Regions from separate parts of the Citricoccus muralis genome, predicted to be linked through region 3. Evidence: riboswitches for the same ligand, from Rfam matches in the RefSeq annotation. Region 3 holds a riboswitch; each other region holds the start of a gene.
What was found. A riboswitch is a leader RNA that binds a small molecule or an ion and turns the genes downstream of it on or off. The one in region 3 is predicted to bind S-adenosylmethionine.
Positions count from the first base shown of each region.

Region 1: linked by a shared signal. The riboswitch ahead of P8192_RS05140 (O-acetylhomoserine aminocarboxypropyltransferase/cysteine synthase family protein) and the one ahead of P8192_RS02575 (LLM class flavin-dependent oxidoreductase) in region 3 are both predicted to bind S-adenosylmethionine.
Region 2: linked by a shared signal. The riboswitch ahead of P8192_RS11960 (flavin reductase family protein) and the one ahead of P8192_RS02575 (LLM class flavin-dependent oxidoreductase) in region 3 are both predicted to bind S-adenosylmethionine.

Region 1 covers NZ_CP121252.1:1,122,349-1,132,441, forward strand. The annotation lists gene hrpB (ATP-dependent helicase HrpB) at 1-455, opposite strand, end outside; SAM riboswitch class IV at 653-768, shown strand; gene P8192_RS05140 (O-acetylhomoserine aminocarboxypropyltransferase/cysteine synthase family protein) at 837-2,156, shown strand; gene metX (homoserine O-acetyltransferase MetX) at 2,215-3,384, shown strand; gene P8192_RS05150 (SGNH/GDSL hydrolase family protein) at 3,415-4,281, opposite strand; gene P8192_RS05155 (alpha/beta hydrolase) at 4,497-5,198, shown strand; gene P8192_RS05160 (bifunctional metallophosphatase/5'-nucleotidase) at 5,297-7,696, shown strand; gene P8192_RS05165 (RNA-binding S4 domain-containing protein) at 7,805-8,038, opposite strand; gene P8192_RS05170 (glycine--tRNA ligase) at 8,166-9,545, shown strand; gene P8192_RS05175 (GNAT family N-acetyltransferase) at 9,542-10,093, shown strand, end outside.
Region 2 covers NZ_CP121252.1:2,606,197-2,616,289, reverse strand. The annotation lists gene P8192_RS12000 (ABC transporter substrate-binding protein) at 1-279, shown strand, start outside; gene menE (o-succinylbenzoate--CoA ligase) at 405-1,967, shown strand; gene P8192_RS11990 (acyl-CoA thioesterase) at 1,999-2,553, shown strand; gene P8192_RS11985 (MFS transporter) at 2,579-3,895, shown strand; gene P8192_RS11980 (hypothetical protein) at 3,895-4,416, shown strand; gene P8192_RS11975 (MFS transporter) at 4,413-5,690, shown strand; gene P8192_RS11970 (hypothetical protein) at 5,715-6,842, opposite strand; gene P8192_RS11965 (RNA-binding S4 domain-containing protein) at 7,027-7,398, opposite strand; gene P8192_RS11960 (flavin reductase family protein) at 7,417-7,983, opposite strand; SAM riboswitch class IV at 8,028-8,141, opposite strand; gene hisD (histidinol dehydrogenase) at 8,256-9,554, opposite strand; gene P8192_RS11950 (mechanosensitive ion channel domain-containing protein) at 9,705-10,093, shown strand, end outside.
Region 3 covers NZ_CP121252.1:566,611-576,703, reverse strand. The annotation lists gene P8192_RS02615 (ABC transporter substrate-binding protein) at 1-225, opposite strand, end outside; gene P8192_RS02610 (amidohydrolase family protein) at 262-1,344, opposite strand; gene P8192_RS02605 (IclR family transcriptional regulator) at 1,552-2,310, shown strand; gene P8192_RS02600 (FAD-linked oxidase C-terminal domain-containing protein) at 2,342-2,587, shown strand; gene P8192_RS02595 (aldehyde dehydrogenase family protein) at 2,619-4,112, shown strand; gene P8192_RS02590 (hypothetical protein) at 4,245-4,481, opposite strand; gene P8192_RS02585 (MsnO8 family LLM class oxidoreductase) at 4,544-5,602, shown strand; gene P8192_RS02580 (hypothetical protein) at 5,729-6,106, shown strand; gene P8192_RS02575 (LLM class flavin-dependent oxidoreductase) at 6,343-7,746, opposite strand; SAM riboswitch class I at 7,757-7,848, opposite strand; gene P8192_RS02570 (acyl-CoA dehydrogenase family protein) at 7,930-9,231, opposite strand; gene P8192_RS02565 (MetQ/NlpA family ABC transporter substrate-binding protein) at 9,285-10,093, opposite strand, start outside.

The sequences.
Region 1 (10,093 bases), 560 kb from region 3:
TCCGGGTCCGCGATCAGCCGACGCAGCAGCACCCCGGTCGTCACGAACTCCACCCGCGTGGCAGCCGAAACGTGTCGGTCCCCGCGCACCGTGTAGCCGACCTCGCGGCCCAACTGCGCACCGCTGAGTGAGACGAGACGACGCGCGGCAGCTCGGGCGGCCATCCGGCGCGGTTGCGTGACGACGACGCGGCCCGCCGACACTGCAGCCAGCGCCGGTGGCACCACCGTGGTCTTGCCGCTACCGGGCGGCGCGGAAATCACGACTCGGATGCCCGCCGTTCCGGCACCGGAGTCTGTTCCTGGCGCGGTGAGCTCAGCCTGCTCGGCCAACTCACATCCGGCCAGCCCAGTCAGTTGCGGCACCAGGCGGGCCGCGGGCAGCCCCTGAACGATCCGTTCCCATGGGATCTCCCAGGAATCGGCGGGTTGGTGCGCGGCGGGTGTGTTCGTCATGATCGGTTCCCCGCCCCTCTTTCCTTCAGCACTGTCACCGACCCCGGTGCCCCGCGCGTCGTCGGGTTTGCCGGGTTTGTCGGGTTTGTCGGAAATACGGTATCAACCCCGAACCCGCCCCTGCAGATGACGCCGCGTCTCGCCCGTGACCGCCGGCGAGATGAAACCGGCGGTGCATTCTGGCACAATGACATCCAGGTCACGAGTGTCAGCGACAAGCCCCGGCTAGCTGATCGGCAACCCTCCAACCGCGGTGGGGTGCCCCGGGTGAGGACCAGGCGATCGAGGAACCCCTCGACCGCAAGCGCGGGCCATCGCCGGCCGCCTCTTCGGCCTCGGAGCGGCGATGGTGATGGCCCTGACAGAACAGGAGCCGCCATCATGTCCGCTTCAGCAGACTGGTCGTTCGAGACCCAGCAGATCCACGCCGGGATCACCAACGATCCCACCACGGGAGCCACCCAGCTGCCGATCTACCAGACGACGTCGTTCAGCTTCCCGTCCACCGAATCTGCCGCGGGACGTTTCGCCCTGCAGGAGCTCGGCCCCATCTACACGCGCCTGACCAACCCGACCACCGACTCCGTCGAGAACAAGATCGCCGCGCTCGAGGGTGGGGTGGGCGCGGTATTGCTCTCCTCGGGGCAGTCGGCCACTACCCTGGCGATCCTCAACGTGGCCGGGGCCGGGGACCATATTGTGGTTTCGGCTTCGCTGTACGGCGGCACCCAGAACCTGTTCAAACACACCCTGACCCGACTGGGTATCACCACCACGTTCGTGCAGGATCCGGACGATTTGAACGAGTGGCGTTCGGCCGTTCAGCCGACGACGAAGGCGCTGTTCGGTGAGGTATTGGGCAATCCGCGCGCCGATGTGCTCGACATTGCCGGGGTGGCTCAGGTGGCGCACGACGCCGGGGTGCCGCTCATCGTCGACTCCACCCTGACCACCCCGTACCTGGTGCGACCCTTTGACCACGGGGCCGACGTCGTCGTGCATTCGGCCACCAAGTTCCTGGGCGGGCACGCAGCCGCCCTGGGCGGCGTGATTGTGGACTCCGGCAACTTCGACTGGACCGCCGATCCGGAACGGTTCCCCGGTTTCAATGAACCGGATGAGTCCTACAACGGCATCGTGTTCGGTCGTGATTTCGGGGCCGACGGCGCACTGGGTGCCAACGTCGCGTACATCCTGAAGATCCGCACGCAGCTGCTGCGTGACCTGGGCACGTCGGCCAGCCCGTTCAACGCGTTTATTCTCAACCTCGGATTGGAGACGCTCAGCCTGCGTATGGAACGTCATGTCGCCAACGCCCAACGGGTTGCCGAATATCTTGAGGCTCACCCCCAGGTGCATTCGGTCGCCTACGCCGGTCTGCCGTCGAGCCGGTGGCACGAGCGGGCATCGCAACTGTTGCGGGGTGCCGGTTCCGTGGTGGCATTCGAGATCGACGGCGGAGTGGCAGCCGGGCAGGCTTTCGTGGAGGCGCTGCAGCTCCACCAGCACGTGGCGAACGTCGGCGACACCCGTTCGCTGGTGATTCACCCGGCGTCCACCACCCATTCTCAGCTCACCGAGGATGAGCGGCGCGCCGCCGGGGTGGGCCCGGGGCTGGTGCGACTCTCGGTGGGGCTGGAGCATGTTGACGATATTCTGGCCGATCTCGAGGCCGGATTTACCGCGTCCGGTAGGGCCTGAGGGCCCGAATCGAGAGTGACCAATATCCCAGACCAGACGGCGAAAGAAGCAGGAACACATGACCATCGGAGTGGACCCGATGCCCGGCAGTGACACCAGCAGCACCACCAACACCGCTGACAACAGTGTGGTGGCACTAGACCTGCCGGGCGGACTCCGCTACGCCGATCTCGGCCGCTTCGATTTCGAGACCGGCGGCCGGCTCCCGCAGATCCGGCTGGCCTATGAGACCTGGGGCGAGCTCAACAGTGACGGTAGCAATGCCATCCTGATCGAGCACGCGCTCACCGGTAATTCCCATGTTGCCGCCTCCGACGCCTCGGACGAACCCGGCTGGTGGGAGGGCCTGGTCGGTCCGGGCCGCCCCATCGACACCGAAAAGTGGTTCGTGGTGTCGGCGAACATGCTCGGCGGTTGCGACGGTTCCACCGGTCCTTCGAGTCTCGACGATGACGGTCGGGCCTGGGGGTCGCGCTTCCCGTTTGTCACCATCCGCGACGCCGTGCACGCCGAGGCCCGACTGGCGGATGCCCTTGGAATCCGGGTCTGGCATGCCGTGCTGGGCGGTTCGATGGGCGGCGCCCGGGCTCTGGAATGGGCCGCCACCTATCCGGACCGGGTGCGTGGTTTCGGGGTGTTCGCTGCCGGTGCGCACTCCACCGCCGAACAGATCGCTTTCGCTCAGGCGCAGGTGGAGGCCATCCGGTTGGATCCGAACTTCCACGGCGGTGACTACTACGACGCCGACCAAGTTCCCTCCGGTGGTCTGGGGATCGCCCGTCGTATCGCGCATATCACCTACCGGTCGGAAGCGGAGCTGGAGGCGCGGTTCGGCCGCGCGGCCCAGCCCGGGGAGGACCCTTTCGGTTCGCCGACCCGTCGCAACGGCCGCTACCAGGTCGAGTCGTACCTGGATTACAAGGCGATCAGCTTGGCCAAGCGGTTCGACGCGAACAGCTACCTTGCGCTCACGGAAGCGCTGATGTCACACGACGTCGGCCGCAACCGCGGGGGAGAAGCGGCAGCGTTGAGCCGGGTGACGGCGACGCCGTTCATCGCAGCGGTGACGTCGGACCGGCTCTACCTACCGGAACAGTCGGATCAGCTGGCCGCGCAGCTGCCCGGGGACGTTCGGGTGTACATGATCGACTCACCGATCGGTCACGACGGGTTCCTCACAGACCTGGAGCAGCTTTTTGACGAACTGGTCGAGACCCTGAGCCTGTAATTGTCGCGGCTCGTGTAGCGTCACGGGACGTCAGCGAGCGGACTCGCCGTGATCGTCGGACGGCTCTTCGTGCGGGTCGCTGCCCTGAGGCATCGGGGCACCGAACATGGGTGCCGCCGTCGGGCGCTTCGCCGTCGTGTGGTCGCCGGAAGATTGGCCGCGCAATCGTCGCAGCACCCACGGCAACAGGTGGTCCTTCGCCCAGATCGCGTCGGCGGTACGTGCCTGACGCCAGGTTCGTTCTACCGGGGGTTTCGGCTCCAACGGGGAAAGCTGGTGCGGCACGTTCAGGGTGTCGAGAACCATGGAAGCGATGGTGTGATGACCGGTGGCCGAAAAATGCAGCCGGTCCTCGGCCCACATCTCCGGTCGCGTCAGCTCACGCAGTGCCCACATATCGGCGACGACGGCGTCGTGCCGGGCCGCCACCGCCCGCACGTTTTCATTGTAGATGGCCACTTTGCCACGAATCCGCCCCATCACCGGGGTGTCTCGGATATCGGGGCCGTTGAACACGACGACGGTGGCGCCACTGCCCGTCAGGCGCTCGACCACCGCATCCAGCTCGGTGGCGATGACATCGGGATCACCGGAGGGGCGTAGCACGTCGTTTCCGCCGGCGCAGATGGAGATCAGGTCGGGCTGTAGTGCGAGTGCCGGTTCCACTTGCTCGTCGCGAATCTGGCCCAGCAGCCGGCCGCGGATAGCGAGGTTGGCGTACGAGAAGTCCTGATCGGCGGGTACGGTTCGGGCCAGTTCCTCGGCCACGCGGTCGGCCCAGCCTCGGTGGTATTCGGGATGATCGTCGAGGGGTTGGGGGTCGCCGATGCCCTCGGTGAAAGAGTCTCCGATGGCGACGTACCGGCGCCACGGGTGTGGAGTGAGAAGAGCATTCATCTTTCCATTCTGTCATTATCTGTCGTCTTGCCAACTTTCGAGTAACCCCACGATCGGCCAGCGATGCCTGGTGGACCATGGGGTGCAGGTCGATGGTGACGCTGATCTGCGGGCGGGTCGTTCGGGACAGCCTCGGTGGAGTCGGCCGGGGAATCGGTGGGAGAGGCCATGCGCCGGGCCAAGCCGGCAGGCGCCCGGCCTTTACACTGGTGAGTATGGCTGAATCCTGGAACCCCACCGTGCGCTGGTCCCGACCCGAACACGAACGCGAGGGCACCGATCTCCTCGTATTCCTCCACGGCTACGGCGCCAACGAACACGATCTGTTCCCGCTGTCCCAGTACCTTCCGCAGCGCTACACGGTCGCCTCGGTGCGCGCCCCGATGGCCATGGAATTCGGCGGCGTCGTGCAGGGGTACACCTGGTTCCCGCTCGCTCAAGACATGGGATCCGACCCCGCACTCGTGCACCAAGCCACGGTGGACCTGCAGTCATGGGTGGCCGCACAGCGCTCGCAGTTCCGTTCCGTCAGTCTCCTCGGATTCTCCATGGGCATGGTGATGGCTACCTCGCTGCTACGCATGGAACCCACCGCATATGACCGCATCGTGGGACTCTCCGGTTTCGTCATCAATATTGACCCCGACAGCCCCGCTATCCGCTACCCCGTGGATGATGCCCTGCGCTCGTTGTTTCACGACGACGAGGTCGCTGTTGCCCGTCCGAAGGTGTTCTGGGGCCGGGACCCGCAGGATCCCATCATCCCGGTCGAGCAGGTGGACTACGCCCGCAGCTGGCTCAGCGACCATGTAGAGCTCACCGCGGAACAGTATTCCGGCGTCGGGCATGGCATCCACCCCAACGAAATTCAGGACGTCGCCCGGTTTCTCGAGCAGAGCCCCCACGCCGCAGAGTAAGTCCAGCGGTCAGGGACGCGTCATCACCGGTTCACCTTCCGGCCATGATGGCTCCCTAGGGTGAGCGAGTCATTGACTCACCGTGAAGGAGCCCACCCATGTCTTCATTCCGTCACCGCGCGGGCGCTGCCGCCCCGCTGATGGTGCTGGCGCTGGTCGTCACTCCGGCCACCGCGCTGGCCGATACCACCGAACAGCCCGGCACCCCTGACGATGCAGCCGGCGAAACCGCCACGCTGACCCTGCTGAACTTCAACGATTTCCACGGTCGACTCAACGACGACGGTCTGGCGATGGCGAAGAACATCGAGGCCGAGCGCGAGGCCAACCCGAACTCGCTGCTGGTCTCCGCCGGTGACAACGTGGGCGGCACCCTGTTCGTTTCCTCCGCCAGCGACGACAACCCGACCTTGGACTTCCTGAACGTGCTGGGCCTTCAGGCCTCCGCCCTGGGTAACCACGAGTTCGATCAGGGCCGCGAAGACCTGGACACCCGCATCGTGGAGCGCTCCGCGTTCCCGCAGTTGGGCGCCAACGTGCTGGAAGCCGACGGCGAACCGGCCTACGAGCCCTACACGCTGCTGGAGACCGAATCCGGTCACACCGTCGCCGTCATCGGGGCCGTCACCCCTGAGACCACCACACTGGTCAGCCCCGCCGGCATTGCCGATCTGACGTTCGCGGATCCCGTGGAGCATGTGAACCGCTACGCTGAGGCCCTTTCGGATGGCGACGACGCCAACGGTGAAGCCGACATCATCGTCGCCGCTTACCACGAGGGAGTGAGCCAGGCTGATCCGCTCAACGCCCCGATCGTCACCGACACTCACGCCGCCGTGGACGTCATCTTCACCGGTCACACCCACCAGGAGTACATCATCGACGCCCCGGTCCCCGGTGACGCGGAGCGTACCCGCCCAGTGATGCAGTCCGGTGAGTACGCCGACCATCTCGGCACCGTCGACCTGGAGATCTCCGCCGACGGCGAGGTCCTCGGCTACACGGCCGAGAACATTGCCTCCGTGGTGCCCGAGAGCGACGACGAGTACGCCCAGTTCGAGGCGGAGATTGCCGCGAACCCGATGCTGGCCGAGCTCAGCTCTATTATCGACGACGCCGAGGCTGTGGCCGATGAGGTGGGCAGCGTCGAGATGGGCACCATTCAGGATTACGTGACCACCGGCATCCGCGAGGGCGAGGGCGGGATGAACTTCGACCAGCGCGACCTGGAGTCCACCATGGGTCACCTGGTGGCCGACGCCTGGCTGTACGCTGCGAACGAGACCGAAACCGGCGCCGGCGAGGTTGACTTCGGCATCGTCAACCCCGGTGGTCTGCGTGACGAGTTCCCGGGCGGTCTGCGCGGCGACCAGTCGCTTCAGGTTCCGGCCACACTCACCGTGGCTCAGGCCGTGGGTGTGAACCCGTTTGCTAACACCCTGTTCTTGGTGGACATCACTGGTGCGCAACTGCGCGAGACCTTGGAGCAGCAGTGGCAGACTTCGGCCTCCGGTGAAGTCCCGGGCCGTCCGTTCCTGCAGTTGGGCCTGTCGGAGAACGTGCGCTACACCTACACCACCGAGGTGCGCACCTCCGGGGACGACACCGTGGGCCACGACACTCGCGGATCGAACATCGACCAGATCTGGGTCAACGACGTTCCGGTGCTCGACGAGGACGTGTTCACCGTCGCTCTGCCGTCCTTCCTGGCGGCCGGTGGCGACAACTTTCGCGCCCTGGCCAACGGTCATAACCACCGCGACACCGGACTGATCGACACCGACGCGTTCCACAACTACGTGCAGGACGGTCTCGGCGGCGAGGTCGGCCCGCGCTACAACAAGCAGGCCGTGCAGCTGACCGAGCTGGCTGATGAAATTTCCGTCGACGGCGAACTGAGCCTGACCTTGGCCGATCTGGGCGTGCAGTCGTTCGCCGCCCCCGACGCCGGCCAACTGACCGCCGAGATCGCCGCCTACCCCGGTGACGATGCTCACGAGCCGCTGGCGGATGACACCTACCAGTTGTTGGGCACTGTGGCGGTGGATGCCGACTCCGCTTCGGCTGCCGTTTCGCTGAACCTGGCCGAGGCACAGCTGAGCGCCGGCACCCACGTGCTGCGCTTCACCGATGCCACCACTGGCACCGTCGTGACCCGCACCGTCGAGCTGGTGGGTTCCACCGACGACGCCGACAACACCGGTGGCAGTGGGACAGGCGACGTCACTGCCACCCCGACCCCGAGCACCGGCGGCTCGGGCGGTTCCGGCGGTGGTTCGGTTGGTTCGGATGACAACACCGACAACACCGACAACGCCGGTGGCGCCGACAACACGGACGGTGCAGACAACACCAGCGACGCAAAGACTGCCGGCAAGGATCGCGGCGGCGCTCTGGCCGCCACCGGTGCGGAAATCACCGGTCTGGCCCTCGGCGCGCTGCTGATCCTTGGCACCGGCGTCACCCTGTTCCTGGTGCGCCGCCGCAGCGCCCACTGAGCGGAGTAAGACCGGCTCGCTGACGCACCCGCTCCACCGGAGCACAGCAGGGGCCGCCGGAGTTCATCCTCCGGCGGCCCCTGCTGCTGTTGTTTCGTGGTCGGCCGGTCAGTCTTCGTCGTCGTGGGTGATCAGGAGACGTTCCTCACCGAAGACGATCACATCGCCGGGGTGCAGCTGGCGCCCGCGGCGGGTCTCCACTTCGTCGTTCACGGAGACCTCACCGTGCTCGATCACGTGCCGGGCATGCACGCCATCTTCCACCACATTCGCCAGCTTCAGGGCCTGGCCCAGGCGGATCATGTCATCGCGGATCTGGACCGGTTGCGTTTCATCGCTCATGGTCCCATTGTCGCAGGCACGCCGCCTCCGGATCGAGATGAGCAAAACCGGTGCGGCCACGTAGACTGGGGCGGTGACGTCGACTCCGCCGTCACCCCACCTTCGACCCCACGGAAGTGATAGACCTATGGCTGCACCGTCCACTCTCGACCAGGTGATCTCTCTGGCCAAGCGCCGGGGATTCGTGTTCCAGGCCGGTGAAATCTACGGCGGTTCGCGCTCGGCCTGGGATTATGGGCCCTTAGGTGTGGAGCTGAAGGAAAACATCAAGCAGCAGTGGTGGAACACTTTTGTCCGCTCCCGCGCAGACATGGTGGGGCTGGATTCTTCCATCATTCTGCCGCGCGATGTGTGGAAGGCCTCCGGTCACGTGGAGACCTTCACCGACCCGCTGATCGAGTGCACCTCCTGCCACCGCCGCCACCGTCAGGACCACCTGCAGGAGGCCTACCAGGCGAAGAAGGGCAGCTGGCCGGAGACCATGGACGATGTCGTCTGCCCCGACTGCGGCACCCGAGGCCAGTGGACCGAACCGCAGCTGTTCTCCGGGCTTGTCAAGACCTACCTGGGCCCCGTGGATAACGAAGAGGGCCTGCACTACATGCGCCCGGAAACCGCCCAGGGCATCTTCGTAAACTTCCTCAACGTGGTCAACGCCGCCCGCAAGAAGCCGCCGTTCGGCATCGGCCAGATTGGTAAGGCGTTCCGCAACGAGATCACCCCGGGTAACTTCATCTTCCGCACCCGAGAATTCGAGCAGATGGAGATCGAGTACTTCGTGCACCCGGACGAGGCCGGCACCCACTTCGACACCTGGGTGGAAGACTGCTGGAACTGGTTTGTGGACCTGGGCATCAACCCGGACCACCTGCGCAAGTTCGACGTCCCCGCCGACGAGCGCGCCCACTACTCCGACGGCACCATCGACCTGGAGTATAAGTTCGGGTTCCAGGGCTCCGAATGGGGCGAGCTGATGGGTATCGCCAACCGCACCGACTACGACTTGGGTCAGCACACTCAGCACTCGGGCACGAAGATGCAGTACTTCGACCAGGGCTCCGGGGAACGCTACACCCCGTACGTCATCGAGCCCAGCTTCGGTCTGACCCGCTCCATGATGGCGTTTTTGGTGGATGCCTACGCCGAGGACGAGGCGCCCAACACCAAGGGCGGCGTCGACGTGCGTACCGTGCTGAAGCTGGATCCGCGCCTGGCTCCGGTGAAGGCCGCTGTGCTGCCGCTGTCCAAGAAGGAAGAGCTGGCGCCGACCGCCCAGAACCTGGCCGCCGAACTGCGCAAGAACTGGAATATCGACTACGACGAGTCGGGTGCAATCGGACGCCGCTACCGCCGCCAGGACGAGATCGGCACGCCGTTCTGCATCACCGTCGACTTCGACACCCTGGAAGACCAAGCGGTGACGATTCGTGAGCGCGACACCATGAACCAGGAGCGCGTGGGGCTGACCCAGGTGCGGAGCTGGCTGGCGGAGCGCCTGAGCCGATGAGCATCACGCTGCGCCCGTGGCAGGACGGCGACGACCTGCGCTTGTTGGAAATTTTCGGCGACGCCGAGAACCCGCAGCAGCATCAGGACCGGGCGCTGTTGCGGGCGGCATCGGACACCCCTTTCACCCGCTGTCTAGTGGCCGAGGACGCCGGGGTGCCGGTGGCTGCCGCCGTCGTGTCGGCCTCGGCGGTGCACCCTCAGCGGCTCTGGTTCTATGCGGAGACTGCCGCGTCGGAACGCCGTCGTGGGATCGCCACTACGCTGCTGACCGCACTGCGCGAGGAGATCGGCGCGACGTCGGTCGATGTTCCGTCCGCGCTGAAAACGAGGTTCGCCGAGCCGTCCCCGGGTACAGAGGGCTTCCTCACCGCTCAGGGTTTCGCCCCCATCCAGACCTCGCGGCGCGTGGTGGTGGGTCCCGGGTCTCTGGCCGTGCCCGAATTCACCGAGGACGGGCTCCAATTGCAGGACCTGGCCACCGGTTCGGTGGAGCTGACCGGCATGGTGCAGCGTTTCTACGAGGCCACCCACGAGTGGGATCCGGCG
Region 2 (10,093 bases), 1.1 Mb from region 3:
ACCTCGCAGCGCATTCAGGAGGATCCGGAGCTGGTTGACGCGTTCGTGACGGCGATGAAGGAATCTCAGCAGTTCGCCGAGGATAACCCGGACGCGGTGCGCGAGATTCTGCCCGAGTACACCAGCCTGGATCCAGAGATCATTGAGGAGCTGACGATCTCCCGCTTCCCGCAGGAGATTAACACCGATTCGGTACAGCGCATCATCGAGCTCTCCCTGGAAACCGGGCTGATCGACAATGAAGTAGCGCTGGAGGACTTCATTTACGACGGCGCCTAAACACCGCGCAAGTCATACTTGAACTCAATGGTTGATTTTCTCAACGACAGAGTGCAAAATGGAATCAGATGTGAGGCGCGGCACATACGCCGCTGATTCCCAACTGCTTCCAAGGAGTGCAGAGCATGATCAACCGAGGTCTGGGTGACTGGATCCACCGTCGTCGAGTGAAGTCCGCAGGCAGGATCGCCCTGGTCTCTGCCGCCGGTGAACTCACTTACGATCAACTCGACGAGCGGATCAACCGCCTGGCGTCCGCCCTGGCCGATCGCGGGATCGGCCAGGGCGACCGGGTGGCCTATCTGGGCGAGAACTACCCGTCTTTCCTGGAAACCCTGTTCGCCACCACCGCACTCGGTGCGGTGTTCGTGCCGCTGAACACCCGACTGGCTCCGCCCGAGGTGGGCTTCCAGCTCAACGACTCGGGCTCTACCGTGCTGATTGCCTCAACTACATTGGCGCCGCTGGCGCTCGCCGCCGCGCGGAAGACTCCTGTGCAGACCTTGGCCTTAGTGGACGACGGGCCGGCCGCCGCCCTTGAGCCCGCCGACGGTGACCTGCAGCCGATGGATTTCGAAGAGTTGCTGGCCTCCGGTGCGGCAGTCCACCCCGATGTGCAGATTGGGCTGGACGACCTGGCCGTGATTCTCTATACCTCCGGAACCACCGGCAACCCCAAGGGTGCAATGCTCACCCATGGAAACCTGACCTGGAACGCGCTCAATGTCATCACCGACTTCGACTACACCTCGAAGGATGTTTCGTTGATGATCGCCCCGATGTTCCACGTCGCCGCCCTGGGTATGGGCGTGCTGCCCACCCTGCTCAAGGGTGCCACCGTGGTGCTCGAACCGAAATTCGAGCCCGGCCGGGTACTGCACCTCATTGAGAAGCATCGCGCGACCGGCATCTCCGGAGTGCCCACCACCTACCAGATGCTCGCCGAGCACCCGGATTGGGATTCCACCGATCTCTCCTCGCTGCGCAACCTGACCTGTGGTGGTTCTGCGGTGCCGCTGCGCGTGCTCGACATCTACGAACAGCGCGGGCTGAGCTTCACCATGGGGTACGGCATGACCGAAACCTCGCCCGGCGCCACCACCCTGCCCGGCCGCTACTCGCGCGATAAGCAGGGCTCGGGCGGTCTGCCGCACTTCCACACCGAGGTACGCGTGGTGGACCCGCTCAACGAGGTGCTGCCCGCTGGTGAGGTCGGCGAGATCCAGGTGCAGGGCCCCAACGTCATTGCTTCCTACTGGAACCGCGAAGAAGCGAACCAGTCGTCCTTCGTGCACGCCGAGGACGGTGTGTGGCTGAAGACCGGGGACATGGGCTACTTCGATGAGGACGGCTTCCTTTTTATCTCGGACCGGATCAAGGACATGATCATTTCCGGTGGTGAGAACATCTACCCGGCCCAGGTCGAGCAGGAAATCGCCCAGCTCGACGCCGTCGCAGCAGTCGCGGTGTTCGGTGTCGAGGACGAAAAGTGGGGTGAAGTGCCGCGCGCGGCCATCGTGATTCGGGATGGCCACGAGCTTACCGAGGCTCAGGTGCTGGAACACCTGCAGGGACGGCTGGCCCGCTACAAGATTCCGAAGTCGGTGATCTTCGTCGAGGAGATGCCGCGCACGGCGTCGGGCAAGATCCGCAAGCCCGATCTGCGCAAGCAGTACGGCACGGTGTGACCGGGAGCATACTCGCAGGTAGCATGGGGGTATGCATCTGCTCTTGCGTACTCTCCTGCTGTTGATCCGTTCGCGTCGTCGCTCGAAACTCACCCTCTGGGACACCTCCTCGCTGCCGCTGAAGGCGCTGCCGACCGACGTCGACATCGCCCTGCACATCAACAACGGGATGTACCTCTCGCTGATGGATCTGGGCCGGTTCGACCTGCTGGTGCGCTGCGATATGTGGAATGAGATGCGCCAGCGCAAGTGGACGCCGGTGGTGCAGTCGGAGATGATCACCTTCCGCAAGTCTCTGGAACTCTGGCAGTCCTACACCCTGGAAACCAAGTTCCTCGGGGTGGACGATCGCTCCATGTACTTCGAACAGCGTTTTGTGGTCGACGGGGAGATCTACGCCCGCGGCTACATCGCCGGCCGATTGCGCGGCCCGAATGGCCCGGTGCCCAACGAAGAGATCCTGGCCGTGGCTGCCGAGAAGGGTCAGCCGATCCCGGCCGACCGCAAGGTCCCGGAATGGCTGCTGGCCTGGCGCGAGCAGGCGGCACTGCCGTCGTCACGAAAGCCTGCGCCACACCGCTGGTAACCGTCCCCAGGCGTAGGCTGGGGGAGTGACTCTCCCCGCGCAGCCCGCCCCAGCCCCGGCCTCCCGGCCGTCGGTGGGGTTGTTGCTCATTTTGCTGTGCGCCATGGGCGCCGGCCCGCTGTTCAACTACGGGGTATCGGTTTCGTCCGCGCTGATTATTGAGCGTTTCGGCATGACCGCCGGTGAGCTGGGCCGAGTGGTGACAGTGGTGTTCGCTTCCGCGGCCGTGATGAGTATCTGGTTGGGCCGGCGCGCGGACGTGATGAGCGCCAGGTCGCAGATGTTGCTAATTTTCGGCGGCTCGGCGGTGGCCCTCGTGGTGGCTGCGTTTTCGTCGCAGTACTGGCTGCTGATCGTGGCGGCGGTGCTGGCCGGCCCCGCACAGGCGATCTCGAATCCGACGACGAACCGGATCATCATCCGCGCGGTCCCCGCCGCCCAGCGCACCGGTTGGGTGGGCGTGAAGCAGTCCGGTGTTCAGGCCTCACAGCTGTTTGCCGGACTGTTTTTTCCCGCGGTTGCGTTGGCTCTAGGGTGGACAGGCGCCGCCCTGGGAGCAGCCCTGGTGTGCGTGGTGATCTGGGCGCTGAGCCTGAAGGTGGTGCCCTCGGCCCGCACGCTGGCTTCACGCCGCCCCGCCGACACGGCTGCTGGGTCTGGCGCTGATCCGTCGTCGTCCCCTTCTCGCTCCGCGTCCACTCCGGTGACCAGCCGATCGACGACCACCACCGAGGATCGGCTGCCCCGGGTGGTCTACTACTTCGCTGCCATTGCACTCTTTTCCGGGTTGGGCATGCAGGCCACCAACGTGTACCTGCCCCTGTTCGCTGTGGAGGAGATCGGTTTCTCGCTGGTGCTCGGCGGGGTAGCCGCGGCCGTATCCGGCGTGGTGGGCGTGGTCTTCCGCATCTGGTGGGGACGCCGTATGCAAGCCGGCTGGCGCCCCTCGACCCTGTTGCTACTGATCTGCCTGGGTGCGCTACTCGCTGTCACCGCGTTTTTGGTGGCTGGGGCCACGGGGACCGCAGCCCTGGTCTGGGTGGGCGCCGCGCTGCACGGGATGACGGTGCTCGGGGCGAATGTGGTGATCAATGTCGGGCTGATGAGCACCATTCCGGCCCACCGCATCGGGGCGGCCTCCGGCATTAACTCGATGGGCATGTACTTGGGCTTCGCGCTCGGGCCCCTGCTGATGGGCTGGCTGCACGATCTGACCGGCAGCTTCGACTCCGGTTGGCTGCTCGTCACGGCGGCGTACCTGGTGTGCGTGGGCCTCGCCCTGGCCCTGCGCTCCCACGGACGGCGCCTGCGTTCAACCCACTCCACGAAAGGTGATGCGTGATGACTGCTCCTTCGAATCCTGGGTCGACCCCTGGACTGACTGTGGGACCGCGGTGGGCGCGGGCGGCACTGCTGTGGGTTCCGGCCGTGTGGCTGGGACTGATGATCGGGATTTCGCTGATCGAGGCGCCGCTGAAGTTCACCGCCCCGGGCATCACCATCCCGCTGGGACTGGGCATCGGCCGGCGGGTGTTTTTGGCGATGAACCTGACCGAGCTGGCGCTCGCCGTCGTATTGATCGCCGCACTGGTGGTGCTCTGGCGCGGGGCGGCCGCGTGGCCAAGCACCCGTGGGCGCTGGTGGTACCTGGGCGCGCTGGCCGTGCTGGCGGTGAAGTCGGCGGTGATCCGCCCGCTGCTGGCCTCGCATACCGATGCGGTGTTGGCCGGTGTTTCTGATGGCGGATCGGGCATGCACTACGCGTACATTGCGGCCGATGCGCTGCTGATCGTGCTGCTGGTGACCGCCCTGGTTCTCGGCGTGAAGCGGATACTGGCGCCTGAGGTGGCACCAGGGAAATGACCCGACCGAAGTCCTCACCGAACTCGCTAGCGTGGCTGTGGCTCATCGTGGGCGCGGCCGTGCTGACGCAGACCTCCATCAACCTGCTGCGCCCGGTGACGTCTTACAAACTGCTGTCGATGGGGTTCGGGGAGACCGCCATTGGCCTGGCGACCGCGGTGTACGCGCTGCTGCCGCTCTTCATGGCGATGCCGTTTGGCCGGCTCACCTCGAAGGTGGGTTCGCTGCGGGGGTTGATGACGGCCGGTGGTGTGCTGATTGGTCTCGGCGGGGCGATCCTGGCGCTGGCCGGCCAGGCGTGGCTGATCATGGTGGGCTCGGCCGTACTGGGTGTGGGGCACCTGATGTTCACGATCGCCGGGCAGTCGATGATTTCCCGGCGTTCCCTGGCCCACCAGATGGATGCCGCTTTTGGCTGGTTCACCGCAGCATTTTCGGTGGGGCAGATGACCGGGCCCTTGCTGTCCGGGCTGCTGCTGGGCAATGTGTCGCTGGCGGTGGCACAATCTTCCGGGGCCGGGCTGGGGCAGAGCATCACCCTGGCGTTGTGGATCGGCGCGGCGGCCGCGGTGCTCTCGGCGCCGGTGCTGTTTGTGTTGCGCCCGTTGCCGGACCCGACCACCTCTCAGCTGCGGCAGGTTCCGCCGGCGGGTGCGGAAAAGCCGACCATGCTCAGTATTGTGCGCCGTCCCGGGGTGGCCTCGAACATGCTGGCCTCGCTGGCGCTGCTGGCTATTTTGGACATCCTGATTGCGTTCCTGCCGCTGGTGGGTGAGGCGGCCGGGGTGTCTCCGCTGGCGGTGGGTGTGCTGCTCGCATTGCGCGGGGCGGCCTCGGTGGTGTCGCGTATTTTCCTGCCGATGTTGGTGCGCCGCTACCGGCGTAGCCACCTGGTGTTGGTGTCGCTGTTTGTCTCGGCCCTGGCCATCGCTATGGTGCCGTTCACTCTGCAACTCGAAGGCGCATTCTGGGCGGCCGGGGTGCTGATTTCGCTGGGCGGTCTCACCCTGGGGTTGGGTCAGCCGTTGTCGATGACGCTGATCTCTCAGGCGGTGCCGTATGCGTGGCGCAGCCCGGCGTTGGCGCTGCGGCTGATGACGAACCGGGTGGGCCAGGTGGTGTTACCGGTGGCCGCAGGTGTGGTGGCCGGGCCGTGGGGGCCGGGCGGCGGCGTGTGGTTCGCCTGCGCGATGCTGGCGGTCTCCGGCACGGAACGGTTGATCAATCACCGCACCGGACCGAACGACGAGAACCGAGACGCCGACTCGAACTAAGCGGGAGCTCAGTGGGACCGCGGTTTAGCGGTGGTTGCTGCCGCCGCGGTGACGGTTGGTCCAGGCGAGGAGCCCGGCGGCGATGAGCAGCACGATGGCGATCAGACCCACCGGAAGCAGCCACCCGGGGGCGGCCATGCGCGCCGGATCCTGCTGACCCGCAGCCTCGGCATCGGAGGCGTCCGGCTGGGCGTCGGCGTCCTCGGTGACGCTGGTGTTCTCTGGCTCCGGGCTGGGCGGGACGCTGGTGACCGACACCGTGGCGGTATCGATCGCGGTGGGGGCCTCGGCGCCGTCGTCGCCCGTGCCATTATCGCCGTTCTGGTGCGGCGGCACCGGAGCGAAGGGGCCCTGATAGCTGGTGTTGCCGCCCGAATGTCCGCCGGAGTTGTTCCCGCTGTCGCCACCGGGGAACCAGGGGGTTCGCGTGGTCACCGAGGGCAAGGGGGCCGGGACGGTCACCGTCTGCGTGGCGGTCTGGGTCTGGGATGCGGTGGGCGTGCGGGTGGTCGGCTCCGTGGGCGAGGGGCTCGGGGACTGTGTGGGGCTGGTAATTTCCGTGGCCGTCGGGGATGTTGTCGGGGCGAAGATCACCGTCACGTTGCACGATTTCCGGGTTCCGTCGGCGTCGGTGACCGTCAGATTGAAGTAGTCCTGGTTGCTCGTGTAGGAACTCGGTGCTCTATACACCGCGGTGGTGCCTTGAACCTGAACGCTTCCCCCTGCGGAAGGCGTGTCAACCGTCATGGTGACCGGTTCGGCTGCTTCACCATTGATTTGGACTTTGATGGTGACTTCTTCGCCAGGTTCCAGACTGGCACCATCATGCACGGGACAAACCAGTTCGAACGACGGCGTGGAGGGCGCCACGCTTGGAGACTGGGTGTCGGACTCTTCTGCGGCGTCGGATTCGTTCTCGCTGGGGGTCACGGGAGCGGTGGTGCCGAGCGCGGTGGAGGCCCCGGTATCAGGGGACGCCGACAGCTGGCTGTACTCAACCTGATCGAGCTGTTCGCTGGATTCCTGCTCGGGACTCGGCTGCTCTGGGGTGGCCAGAGCGGTGCCGGCGGGTAGAACGAGGAGGAGCCCGAGACCGAGGCTCACACCGGCACGACGGCATGAGGTGGCGGAGAAGGTGCGTGGACGCGACATGCGAAAGCACCTCCTGTGGTCTCGGCTGATCGACGCGGGTAGACGCGTCGGCGAGATTTGCACACGGTGGGAGCGCGCGCCAAACACGTTGATCACATCGTAACAATCGGGCTTCTCAGAGAAAAAGACCTGATCGGGCGGGGATGAACTTTACTTCGGTTACCAGCTGGCCTTCAGTAGGCGTTCACTGGTGTGCGTCGCGTCCGCGGAGCTCGTCGAGCTGACGGCGCTCCTTCTTGGTGGGACGCCCGGCGCCGCGGTCCCGACGGGGTACAGCGAGCAGGTGCCGCGGGATCGGCTCGGGCGAGTGATCCCGATAATGCTGCACGGCCACCGGGGCTCCCACCCGCTTGGCGATCAGACCGGTGACCTCGAGAATCCGCTCTCGGCCGGGCTGACGCAACCGCACCGTATCGCCGATGTTGACCGGTTGGGCGGGCTTGGCTGGAGCGTCGTTGACCTTCACGTGACCGCCTTTGACTGCCGCCGTGGCGGCGGAGCGGGTCTTATACATACGCACCGCCCACAGCCAAGCGTCGAGACGGGTGCGGGTCATACGATCCAGGGTACCCGCTTACTCATTGCCTTCGGCTGTGCGGAGGTTTCGGAACGCGGAGCGGTGGAATACCAGCGGCTCGGCGGCGTCGGTTCCGGCGGAGACCCCGTGCACCTGGAGCAACACCATGTGGTGGTCGCCAGCGGGTAGCTCGGCGTACACGGAGGTTTCCAACCACAGGGCGGCGTCATCGAAGAACACGGCACCCTGTTCGGAGACCTGCAGGTTCTGGCCCTCGAAGCGGTCACCGTTCTTGGAGGCCAGCTGGGTGCACACCCCGGTCTGGGATTCGCCCAGAATCGAGACGCCGATGCGCTCGGCGTGACGCAGTCGCGGCCAGGTGCGGGAGGTGTTCTGCACGGCGAAGGCCACCAGCGGCGGATCCAGGGACACGCCCACAGTGAAGGACGAGGCGGCCAGGCCCTCCTTGACTCCGCCCGCGTAGCCGGCGAGTGCGGCCACCCCGGAGGGGAACTGGGAGAACGCCTGGCGCAGGCTCAGGGCGGAGACGTCATCAGAGAGTCCGACGCGGGTCTCGGGGAAGTCGGTGGTGTCGTTCTTCTGGGCAAAGGTCACAGCAGACATATCAGCCTTTCTGGAAGGCGCTTCCGCAACCGTGGGCGGCGGAGACGCGGTACTTGCCGGCCGGTGGACCCGGTGGCCGAATCATCACCTGGAGCACCCCACTACGCGAAGAGGGTTGCCGTCCCGTTAGCCAGGGCTACGCACTGGAACTCGTGATTCTGATGTTCAGAATAGGTGCGATGAGGCGACAGGGTCAACGTCGTCTGCGCCACTATGTCCCTAGATGACGGGGCAACGTCATCTGGCGACGTTCGTGGACGCTTGCGCAGACATCAGTCGAAGCGGATGTCGATGGCGTCGCCGTGGGCGTGCAGCCCCTCGGAGTGAGCCAGCGCAACAATTCCGCGCTGCAACTCCTTCAGGCCGGTCTCCTGATACCGGATGCGTTGCTGCAACCGCAGGAAACTGACCGTGTTCAGGCCCGAGGAGAATCGTGCTGAGCCGGAGGTGGGCAGCACGTGGTTGGACCCGGAGGAATAGTCCCCCAAAGGCACCGGGGAGTACGGGCCGACGAATACGGCGCCGGCGTTGCTGATGTTCGCCAGCACCGCCTCGTTGTCGTGGGTGTGGATTTCCAGGTGCTCGGAAGCATAGGCATTGGCGACGGCGATGCCGGTATCCAGATCGTCCACGATGAGCACCCGGGACTGCGGGCCGGTGAGTGCCTGCCGGATCTGCTGCTCGAGGGTGGCGCCGGGCACCTGGGCCTCGATTTCAGCGACCACCTGATCGGCCAGTTCGGCGGAATTCGTGATGAGGACCGAAGCGGCCATCGGGTCGTGCTCGGACTGGCTGATCAGGTCCGCGGCCACCCAAGCGGGGTTCGCGGAATCATCGGCCAGTACCGCAATCTCGGAGGGACCGGCCTCGGCGTCGATGCCCACCGTGCCCAACACGGCCCGTTTTGCGGCGGCCACATACACATTGCCGGGCCCGGTAATGATGTCTACGCCCGGGCAGCCTTCCACACCGTAGGCGAGCATGGCGATGGCCTGGGCGCCGCCGGCGGCATACACTTCGTCGACTCCCAACAGGGCACAGGCAGCGAGCACCACCGGGTGCGGGTCACCGTGGTGATCGCGCTGCGGCGGGGAGGTCACCGCCAGCGAAGACACCCCGGCAGCCTGGGCGGGCACCACATTCATCACCACTGAGGACGGGTATACGGCTCGGCCGCCGGGCACGTAGAGGCCCACGCGTCCCACCGGCAACCAGTGGTTCTCCACCACGGCACCCTCACCGAGTTCCACCGTGGAGTCGGCCGGGCGCTGGGCGGCGTGCACCAGCCGGGCCCGGCGGATGGATTCTTCCAGGGCGGCCCGCACGTCGGGGTCCAGGTCGTCGAGGGCCCGCTGTAGTTTGTCCGGGGCCACCCGTAGCAAGGCCGGGCGCACGCCGTCGAACCCTTCACCGATCTCCAGCACGGCGGAAGCACCCTCGGCGCGCACCCGCTCCAACAGGGGGCGCACCGTCTCCACGGCCGCGGTGACGTCCACCTCGGCGCGAGGCAACACAGACTCCAAAACCTCCGCGGTGATCTCGGTGCCGCGTAGGTCAGTGATCGTGAGCATGGGTCCTCCGGAAAATTGTCAGACGGCGGGATGGAACAGAGTCGGTCAGAGCTGTGTCCAGTTTAAACCTCGGGTGGGCAGTGCGTGAGAATCCTCTCGCAGTGGGGTGCTGTTCAGCATCATGTCAGTTCGATCTGGCACTGTAGAACCATGACGCTTGTTGACCGACTTTCTGCGCTGCCCTCATCAGGTACCGTCTCGACACTGCTCACCGCGGCCGCCGGGGAGCCCAGCTCGTCTGAGACGCTTGGGCCGACCGTCCCCCAAGGGGTGCAATCCACCGGCGAGGAGACCATCGAAGCGGTGGGCCCGGTGCTCGGGCTGGTGATCAATGTGTTGGTGGCGGTAGGTATCGCGCTCGCCGTCGTCATGGTGATTGCCCTGGTGGCGCGGCTGGTGCTGCACCGCCGCCCGGAGACTTTCCCCCGCATGCTGCGCCTGCTGGTGCCGATCGCCGCGGTGCTCAGTTTCCTAGCGGCCCGGATCGCCGTCAGCATCTCCGACCAGACCGAGAGCTGGGTGTGGATGGTCGGCTTCGC
Region 3 (10,093 bases):
GCTCACTCCGAACCGCAGCTCGGCTGACGAGGCGATGGGGAGCGTGCCCACCGAGATGGTGGTCAGTTCCTCGGCGCCACTGCCATTCGCAGTCGGGCCATCATCCCCGGACGGAGACCCATCGCCGCATCCCGTCAGGATGACTATCGCACACCCTGCTACGGATCCAAGCAGGAGACGTCGGTGACGGACATCCTTCTCCACTCGGTTGGCCGATTTTCTCATCACTCTCTCCTGTCTCTGCTGATGCGGTCTCATGGCTCAAACCTCGAGCCTGAACACGTCTAGTGCGATGTCTTCGAAGAACGCCTTCTTCTCCGCGCCAGACAGCGGTAGATTGTCCTGCTCGACGACTTCCGCGACGTCGAACTGGTAGGGGTAGTCCATGGCATACATGACGCGATCTGCACCGACCACGCTGCGGACGAACATGATCTGCTCTGTCCAGGGCATGCCGCTGGTGGTGATCCAGATATTCGACCTCAGATACTCCGAGGGTTTCTTCTCCAGTGGCCGAATAGCGTCGTACCGTCCCGAAGCGACTTGTTTCGCGTGCATATGATCGATCCTGGGGGCCCAGAACGGCAGCGCCTCTCCGAGGTGACCAACCACCACGCGAAGTTGCGGCAGGCGATCGAAAAGTCCCGAGGTGATCATCCGGAGAAGGTGGAATCCAGTCTCAACGCCGAAGCCGAAAACGGCTCCGTCCAAGCCGGCCTGATGAAACGGCTCGATCATCGCATTGGGAGGCGTGCTCGGATGCAGATACAACGGGACGTCCAACTCGACGCACCGCTCCAGCACCGGGAAGAAGTCCGGGTGGTCCAAATATCGTCCACGAATGTGCGAGTTGGCGATCAGGCCTTTCAGCCCCAATTCGGTGACGGCGCGCTCCAACTCACCGGCGCCAGCGTCCTCAGACTCGAAGCTCACGGCGGCCAGAGCTGAAAACCGGTCAGGGTGGTCTTGGCATGCCTCAGCGAGTCGATCGTTCGTCAGGGAGGCGATTCGACTGCCTTCGTTGGCATCCAACACCTGAGTTCCCGGTGCGGTCAGCGCTAGCACTTGATGGTCGATTCCAGACTCATCCATATCGCGAATTCGTCGTTCGCCAGCATCCTGGAGTCGAGCGACCACATCGCGCGGCTGCGGATGCTCGCTGCCGAGGAAGTATCCGACCAGGCTATTGAAGCCGAGGTCCGGGTTGGTGCCGTCACGCAACTGCTGGCGGTACAGCTCGTACATCTCGGGCAATGCGTAGGCCTCTTCGGTCGCAATACGCAGATAGCCTCGGTCACCTCCAGCACGCAATTTCTCGGGCGTTGAGGGCGCTGGATCTGTCATGGTGTCTCCCTTGATCACGGTCATGTCCGAACGAGATGTCCGGCTGAACCGAAGTCTAGGGAGACGGCGAATCGAGGAAGTACGTCCGGGTGCAGATTCCTGAATTAGGAAGACTTCTGTCCACCACACCGGGAGAAGTGAGCACGACCCCCTTGATTATCCGTCATCCCAGTGGTCCAATTTCCACAATCAGGAAATGGGGATTCCATGCTTCAAACAGCCGAACGAACGCTCCACACCGTGAAGCTGGTGGCCACGCGAGGTCACATCACGTTGACCCAGCTGGCCCACGAACTCGACATCAGTCCATCGATGGCGCACCGAATACTGTCGACCTGCGTCGCCCAAGGCTTCCTCTCCCAGTCCGGGCGCGGGACCGCGTACGGCGTGGGCTCTGCGCTGCGCCAACTCGCCATCAACGTCGATCGCGGCACAGATCTGACCGCAACATTGGAACCCACGCTACGAAAAGCGGCACGGAAACTGCTGGAAACCTGTCATCTGATGGTCCTGGAAGGAACCGACATTCGGTTCATCCTGTCTGTTGAAGGCTCGCATCTGGTTCGGATCTCCCGCCCCATCCGCCGCACGACACCAGCCCACGCCACTGCAGGGGGCCGCGCCATCCTCGCTGCGCTGCCCGAGGCTGAACTCCGGCGACGATTCTCGAATCACGATTGGAGCGGAGCGCCCCACTCCCACGTCCAGAATCTTGAAGAGCTGGAGGCGGAGCTTGCCCGTGTTCGACGCCGCACATTCGCCCTGCAGGTCGGCGAAGCTCAATCTGGAGTGGCCGCGGTCGCGCTCCCCGTACATGACTGGTCTGCGAACGTCGTTGCGGCTGCCTCCGTGACCGTCCCCTACCAGCGCATGGCTCAACCCACGGATGCTCACAGTCTGATTGAGCAGCTGCGCCCCTTCGTCGCGCGGATGGAGGAACTCCTGAGACCATCCAACATATTGTGACACTCGTCACCATCACGTAAAGTCGTCAACTATGGAGAATGACAACGTTCTGACGCGCACGTTGGTGGACGAGGCCACTGCCGAAGGCTATGGCCAGTACCGAACCCACCTCGCGCTGATGGACCAGGTGATGAAGACCTTCGATTTCAACGACAACGTCCTATTGCGATTCAGCGAGCGCATCAAGGACGCGCTGGATCCAAACTCCATCATGGCTCCGGGCAAATCCGGGATCTGGGGAGCGCGCTACAGCGACGCAACCCACCAACGTCTTTAACCCATCCACCCACTCATTAAGGAGCTTCACCATGGTCGCAATGACACTGCCGTCTCATCTGCAGCACGCCCAGCATTGGATCGACGGCCGCGAAACACCCAGCAGCGGCGCTCAGCGGATCGACGTGATCAACCCGGCGAACCAGTCGGTGATCGCGTCCACACCTGCCGGCACGATTGCCGACGTCGACGCCGCCGTCAGCGCAGCTCAGCGCGCATTCCGTGCCGGTTCTTGGTCTCGGATTTCCGGCCGAGAGCGTGCTGCGGTGCTGTTACGTGCTGCCGCAGCACTACGCCAGCAGGCTGATCAGCTCGCGCAAGTCGAGAGCATGGACGTCGGCAAGCCGATCAGCTTTGCCACCGCCGTTGACGTCAATACCGCGGCGGAAACTTACGAATATGCCGCAGCACTGGCGCAGCAGCTTGACGGCGCCGTCCGGCGCACCCCGTTGCCGGCGCATGCGTACACCCAGCGGGAACCACTGGGCGTCGTCGCCGCCATTACGCCGTTCAATTTTCCGCTGATTCTGTCCACCACCAAGATCGCCTTCGCCCTGGCCGCCGGCAACACGATCGTGCACAAACCCGCGGAAGATACCCCGCTCTCGGCACTGTTCGTGGCTCGCATTCTGACCGAGGCTGGGGTTCCTGACGGGGTCTACAACCTGGTCACCGGCTATGGGCGAGAGATCGGGGAACATCTGGTGACCCATCCGGACGTCGCCAAAGTCGCCTTCACGGGTTCCAGCACCACCGGAGCGCACCTGGCCGAGCTCGCCGGACGCCACCTCCGTCCGCTGACGGCCGAGTTGGGCGGCAACGCAGCCAATATCGTGTTCGCCGATGCCGACGTGGAGCAAGCCATTCAGACCACGATCTCCGCGTTCGTGTTCAACACCGGCCAGTTCTGCATGGGAGGACCTCGCCTTCTGGTTCAGCGGGATCTGCTCGAGCCGATGCTGGAAGCACTAGCCGCGGCGCTGCCTCATGTTCCGCTGGGTGATCCGTCGCAGCCGGAGACGGTTATCGGCCCGGTGGCCACGTCGCGGCAGCGGGAGAAGATCGCGTCTGCGGTGAAGCAGGCGGTCGACGCGGGGGCAACGCTGGTGACCGGCGGCCAAGCGCTGGATCTGGACGGTGGCCTGTACTTCCAGCCCACCGTGCTGACGGGAGTGGATAACTCTGCGGAAGCCGTCCAGGAGGAGATTTTCGGACCGGTACTCACCGTGCAGGCCTTCGACACCGAAGCCGAGGCGATCGAGCTGGCGAACTCCACCCGCTACGGTCTGGCAGCAGGGGTGCAGACCACCGATATCTCACGCGCTCACCGCGTCGCCGACGCCCTGGAGGCCGGCATCGTGTGGGTGAATAGCTGGGCCATGCTCGACCCGGCCATGCCCTTCGGTGGTGTCAAAGACTCTGGGTGGGGACGTGAGAATGGACCAGAGCAGATGGAATCCTATACCCGCACCAAGTCCGTCATCATCGCGCTGGCTCCGGATCCGGAAGCCGAAGCATCGAACTGAGCGTGCTAGAGAACCACGAAGTTTTCGTCGAGATTCACGCCACCGGCCTACGCCACACCGACCTGAGTGTGGCCAGCGGAGGTCAGCCGGTCTTGGTTCCCTCGACCGGGTGACCTTGCTCGCCGCGCTGACTCACCGGAACCGGTTTGTGCGGTCGTGACGCCCGCGTCGATTCAGTCGGCGCGGGCGTTTCCGTCCGCCCTGAACCACGAGGCCCATGATGCAGCACCAGGCGCCCACGGCGGCGAGCCCGCCAAAAATCCATTGCCCGACCGGCCAGTCCGGGGTGAGGAACAATCCCAGGATGCCGACGACGAGCAGGGCGGACCCCAAGCCAACCAGGCGGGACGGTTTCTCGATGAAGGACATACCTTCAGCCTATCCGGCGGGGCGAGGGAATGCTTCCCCTCGCTCCGGGCGTTGTGCTGAAGGTGACCACCTTTGATCGCATCCCCGCCACGGCCCGGGTGCCCCTGTCTCTGCTGGATCGCGCCAACACCCGACGTCGGGGCGGCGTCGCCGTCGAACCCAGCCAGATCCTCGCTGACGTTATCACCCGCGCCCAGGCTGCGGAGGCGCTGGGCTTCCACCGTTTCTGGGTGGCAGAGCATCACGCAGTGCCGGGAATCGCCGGCTCAGCGCCCACCGTGCTGATGGCGGCACTCGCCGCGCGCACGGAACGCATCCGTATCGGCTCCGGCGGCATCATGTTGCCGGACCACCAGCCACTCGTAATGGCTGAACAGATCGCTACCCTGCAAGCCCTCGCCCCCGGCCGCATCGACGCCGGGCTCGGTTCCTCGGTCGGATTCACCGCGCCCGTGCCTCGGGCGCTACGACAGGACGATTCGGCCCGCTTTGACGCCGGCGACCAGGCACGCGAACTGATCGCCTACCTCGATGATCGTCACGACGACGGCGCCGAAGTCACCGCCCAGCCGGCAGATCGGTCACAGACCCCACTGTTTGTTCTGGCGTCATCACGGTCCATCCCGCTCGCCGCGCAACTGGGTACTGGGGTGGTGGTGGGCGGCCCTGGTCTCATGGCAGCTGCACGGGACGCCGACCCGGGGGAACACCATGAGGGCATTGCCACTTACCGGCGAGATTTCGTCCCCTCGGAGCACCGGCGCCAGGCACCGTGGGTGGTGGTGGCCGTCTCGGTCGCCGTCGCCGACAAAGCCGAAGACGCGGCCCAGCTGGCACTGCCGGAAGCCTGGGCACTGACTCGTTCGCGCACCGTCGGTTCTTTCGAGCCGTTGCAACCGGTCGACGAGCTAGACCTCGCCGGCTTGAGTGACCGCGAGCGTCGTCGTCTTCATGAACACCTGGATCAGGTCATCACGGGCACACCCGACCAGGTCCGTGAACAGCTTGAGCGGCTCATCGACTTCGCCGGTGCGGACGAGGTGTTGGTGAGCGGTGGCATGGCGGACCCCGCAGCCCAACGGCGCAGCGACGAACTTCTGGCCCAGGTGTGGGGAGTCTGAGGGGATTCTCACCGTATTCTCAGCGCACCGGTCATTGACCTTTACCGCGGCGACTCGCAAAAATGGGGCAGAGTAACGGGATGGAACAACCCATCTCGTCGTCTGTGCGAAAGATAGAGGTAGACCATGAAGCTTTTCAGCGTCCGTCGACTGTTCACCCTCGGTGCGGGTGCCGCCATCGGCTACTTCGCCGGCTCCCGTGAAGGCCGCCGCAAGGCCGAAGAGATCGCCCGCCAGGCTCAAGATTTCTGGACAGACCCGAAGACCCAGCGTCAGGTCCACGATGTGGCGGAGAAGGCCACCGACGCCGTCAAGGAGAAGGCTCCCCAGTTCGGCGATGCCGCCGAGAAGGCCGCCGGATTCGTGGACAAATCCACCGGCTACTCCTCCGATGACGCTGCAACGGTCGCTGACCCGGACACCGTTTCCGATCCGGCCGAATCCCTGGAAGCAGAAGGCGGCGGCAACCCGGAGGCACCGGGTAAGCACACCGCCGGTAGCTGATCCGGCACACCGTTCATTCAATGGCGGGGGGGGGGGGGGGGGGGGGGGGGGGGGGGGGGGGGGGGGGGGGGGGGGGGTTGGGGGGGGGGGGGGGGGGGGGGGGGGGGGGGGGGGGGGGGGGGGGGGGGGGGGGGGGGGGGCCGCCCCCCCCCCCCCCCCCCCCCCCCCCCCCCCCCCCCCCCCCCCCCCCCCCCCCCCCCCCCCCCGCCATTGGTCTAGCCGTATTTGGGGCGTGATCAGGCGTTCACACGGTTCCGGAGGATGAACTTCGAGGCGTAGTGGTTGTCCTTGAAGTGATCGCCCTCGCCATGCAGCTTGTTGCGCAGCGTACCCTCGGTGTATTCGGTCTTGTAGCGGCCGAGCTTCTGCAGCTCCGGCACCACGTACTCGACGATGTCCTCGAAGGTCCCCGGGGTGATGTGGTACGCCAGGTTGAAGCCGTCGACGTCGGTCTCGTCCTGAATCCGGACCAGCTCCTTGGCGACCGTCTCGCCGGAACCGATGATGACGGGGCCGAATCCGCCCACGCCGCACCATTCGGCCAGCTGACGCACGGTCCACTCGTTGCCTTCATCGCCGGACGCCTTCTTGAAGGTCTCCACGGCCGACTGGATGGCGTTGGATTCGATCTCGCCGATCGGCTCGTCCAGCTCGAATTTGGAGAAGTCGGCGCCCATCCAGCCGCTCATCAGCACCAGGCCACCCAGCGGATCCACGTACTGGGTCAGCTCGCGGTACTTGGCCCAGGCGTCCTCATCGGTGGCACCGGTGACAATGGTCTGCATGGAGAAGATCTTCACGTCGCCGCCATCGCGGCCGGCATCAATAGCAGCCTGGCGGATCTTCTTCACGGTGCCGGAGATCAGCTCGTCCGTGGGCGAGTTGATGAACACGGCCTCGGCGTGCTTACCGGCAAAGGCACGGCCGCGGGTGGAGGCGCCGGCCTGGTAGATCACGGGGGTGCGCTGCGGCGAGGGCTCGGTCACGGCGATGCCAGGGGTCTTGAAGTAGGTGCCCTCGTGCTCGATGTTGTGCACCTTGGTGTGGTCGACGAAGACGCCGGACTCCTTGTCGTAGAGCACCGCGTCGTCCTCCCAGGAGGATTCGAGCAGCTTGTAGACGACGTCGAGGTACTCATCGGCGTGGTTATAGCGCTCGTCGTGCTCCATCTGGTCGTCCTGACCGATGTTCTTCGCCGCCGAGGGCAGATACCCGGTGACCACGTTCCAGCCCACACGGCCTTCGGTGAGGTGATCGAGGGTGGCCAGGCGGCGAGCGAAGGGGTACGGGTGCTCGTAGGCGGTGCCTGCGGTGACGCCGAAGCCGAGGTTCTGGGTGACCGCCGCCATGGCGGAGACCAGCAGAAACGGGTCGTTCACAGGGGTCTGGGCGCCGGAGGTCAGCGCGGCCTCCGAGCTGGAACCGTAGACGTCGTAGGGGCCGAGCACGTCGGCGATGAACAGCCCGTCGAAGAGCCCGCGCTCCAAAATCTGGGCGAGGTTGGTCCAGTAGGACAGCTTGTTGTAGTCGCGGGCGTGGTCATCCGGGTGGCGCCACAGGCCGGGTGACTGGTGGGCCACGCAGTTCATGTCGAAGGCGTTGAAGAGGATCTTGCGCTGATTCGAGGTTGCGTCGGGCATGAGGAATCTCCTTCCATCGGTTCTGGCATGAGCACCTGCCGGACGGTCCGGTGGTTGCTGCGGCGTCGTGGAGCCAGATCTCTCGGCCGCTCTGGATGGGTACTGTCCGATTCCATCACACATGGGTGGGGGCGGAATGCACTGTGTTGCTTCGTGTATCGATCTGAGGATGGGGCTACCGGACTAGTCGGTCTCCTCATCGTCGGTTTCGCCGACGCCGAGAAACGGCACCGGTTCCACTCGGTTGACCTCCCAGTCGCCGATCATCCGGGCCATGAACGCGGCCGGGTCGTGGGAGGCCAGGGTGCGGGCGTTGCGCCAGTGCCGGTCGAGCTGTAGCTCGTTGGAGGTGGCGGAGGCACCCAGGGTGTCGAAGATGCGGGTACAGATGTCGAGCACCAGGCGCGGGATGACCACGTGGGCCCGCTGGGCGGCCAGGCCGGCCTCGCGCAGTAGTTCCGCGCGCTGGGTCGCAGCCTCCTCGCCGGCGGCCTCGGCATCAGCGGCCAGGTCGAGGTCGCGGCCGACAGCGCGCACCAGCTCCTCGACCGTGTGCTGCTGGGCGGAGAGCTCACCGATGATGCCAAGCAGCTGGTCGTCCTCCCGAGCTCGGACCCCTCCGCCGGTGTTGAACACCCGGGATCGGTTGCGGGTGAGTTCGATTCCTTCCTTCAATGCGGCGCGGCCGATTCCGGCCATCAGCGCGAGCAGGGTGATTTCGTGATGGATCGGGACCAGCCCGTTGGGTGGCGGCGGATCGAGGAGGTCTTCCACCCCGGCACCCTTCATTTCGAGGGTGCCGGTGCCGGTGAGGCGTTGGCCGAAGCCGTCCCAGTCGTCTTTCACCTGCACCCGCGGCTGGCGTACTCGCACGAGGGCGAGGGCACGGGCGGCCGAAGCGGAAGTGACCCCGGTGTCGCCGCGACGACGCTGCCGGCGCACGCGGCGTGAGGCCAGCGGCTTGTCGACGAGGGCATTGACGAGGGTCCAGGTGGAGAAGATGGTGCCGGTGGTGTAGTACTTCTCCCCGGTGATGAGCAGGGATCCGGCGTCGTCTTCCCACACTTTGGTGGAGGTGTCGCCGAGCCCGGCGCTGGTCTTCTCGGAGAGGGCGGACCCGCACCATTCACCGTCGATGATGTGGCGGAACCACTTGCGACGCAGCTCGGCGGAGGCCTGCATGCGCACGTGCTCGACGAAGATCAGCTGGCTGCGGGCCAGGTGGGCGGTGTTGGCGTCGAGCTCGGCGAGATCGATCAGCAGGCGCAGCGCCGTCTCGTGACCCGCGCCGGCGCCGCCGTCCTCGGTGTCCACCGTGAGCGCACCGAATCCGCGTGAGCGCAGGGACTCCATCGGCGAGAAGGGCAGGTGGCGTCCGGTTTCGCGGGCGAGCTCGCCGCGGGCGATGTCGTCGAAGATATCACGATACTGCTCGCGCAGGCGACGGTAGTCGTGATCGGCGGGGGACGCGATGCGGGTGGTCATCGGGGTGCTTCGCTCCTTCGAGTGGCTCAGACGTCAGGGGTGGGACGGACTGCTCAGTCGGTGGCTTTCGAGAATTCCGCCCAGCTCTCGGCGGAGCTCTCCACGGTGATCGAGCCTTCGTAGGTGACCACGCCGCCGCCCAGGTACTCGTCGTACCACTGCTGAACTTCTTCGGATTGGTAAGCCTCCTGCAGCACCTGAGCTGCTTCGGTGTCGCGGAACTCGGGCTGGGCGGCCACCACCACGGTGAAGGGCACCTTCACTTCGGGGTCTTCTTCGAGCAGCAGCACGGTGTCGTCGATGTCGTAGCCGGCGTCAGCGATGGAGCGGATGAAGCCGAACCCGGCGTCGACGTCGGGCAGTGACTGGCCCAGGGACTGCTGGTCGATCTCGATGAACTCGATGTTCTTCGGGTTGGCGGTGATGTCGCGCTGGGAGAGCTGGGTGACTTCCTTGGTCTCGTCGACCTCGATCACTCCGCCCTCGGCGAGCAGTTTCAGGGCGCGGCCGTTGTTCGAGGTGTCGACGGGGATCGCCACCTGGGCGCCGTCGGGGAGCTCATCCAGACTGTCGTACTCCAAGGAGAAGATCCCGGAGTGCGTGTAGTACACCGAGAACAGGGACTCGACCTCGGTGCCGTTGTCCTGGTTGAACTGGCGCAGGTAGGCCTGGTGCTGGAAGAAGTTCACGTCGTACTCACCGTTGTTCACCGCCTCATTGGGCAGCACGATGTCGGTGACGTAGGTGGTCTCCAGGGTCCAGCCCTGTTCTTCCAGCTGTTCCTTCACGATCTCGGTGGGGTCCTGGTAGGGCGCCGATTCGGTGACGATCATCGAGATCGTCTGGTCTGCATCGGCATCGG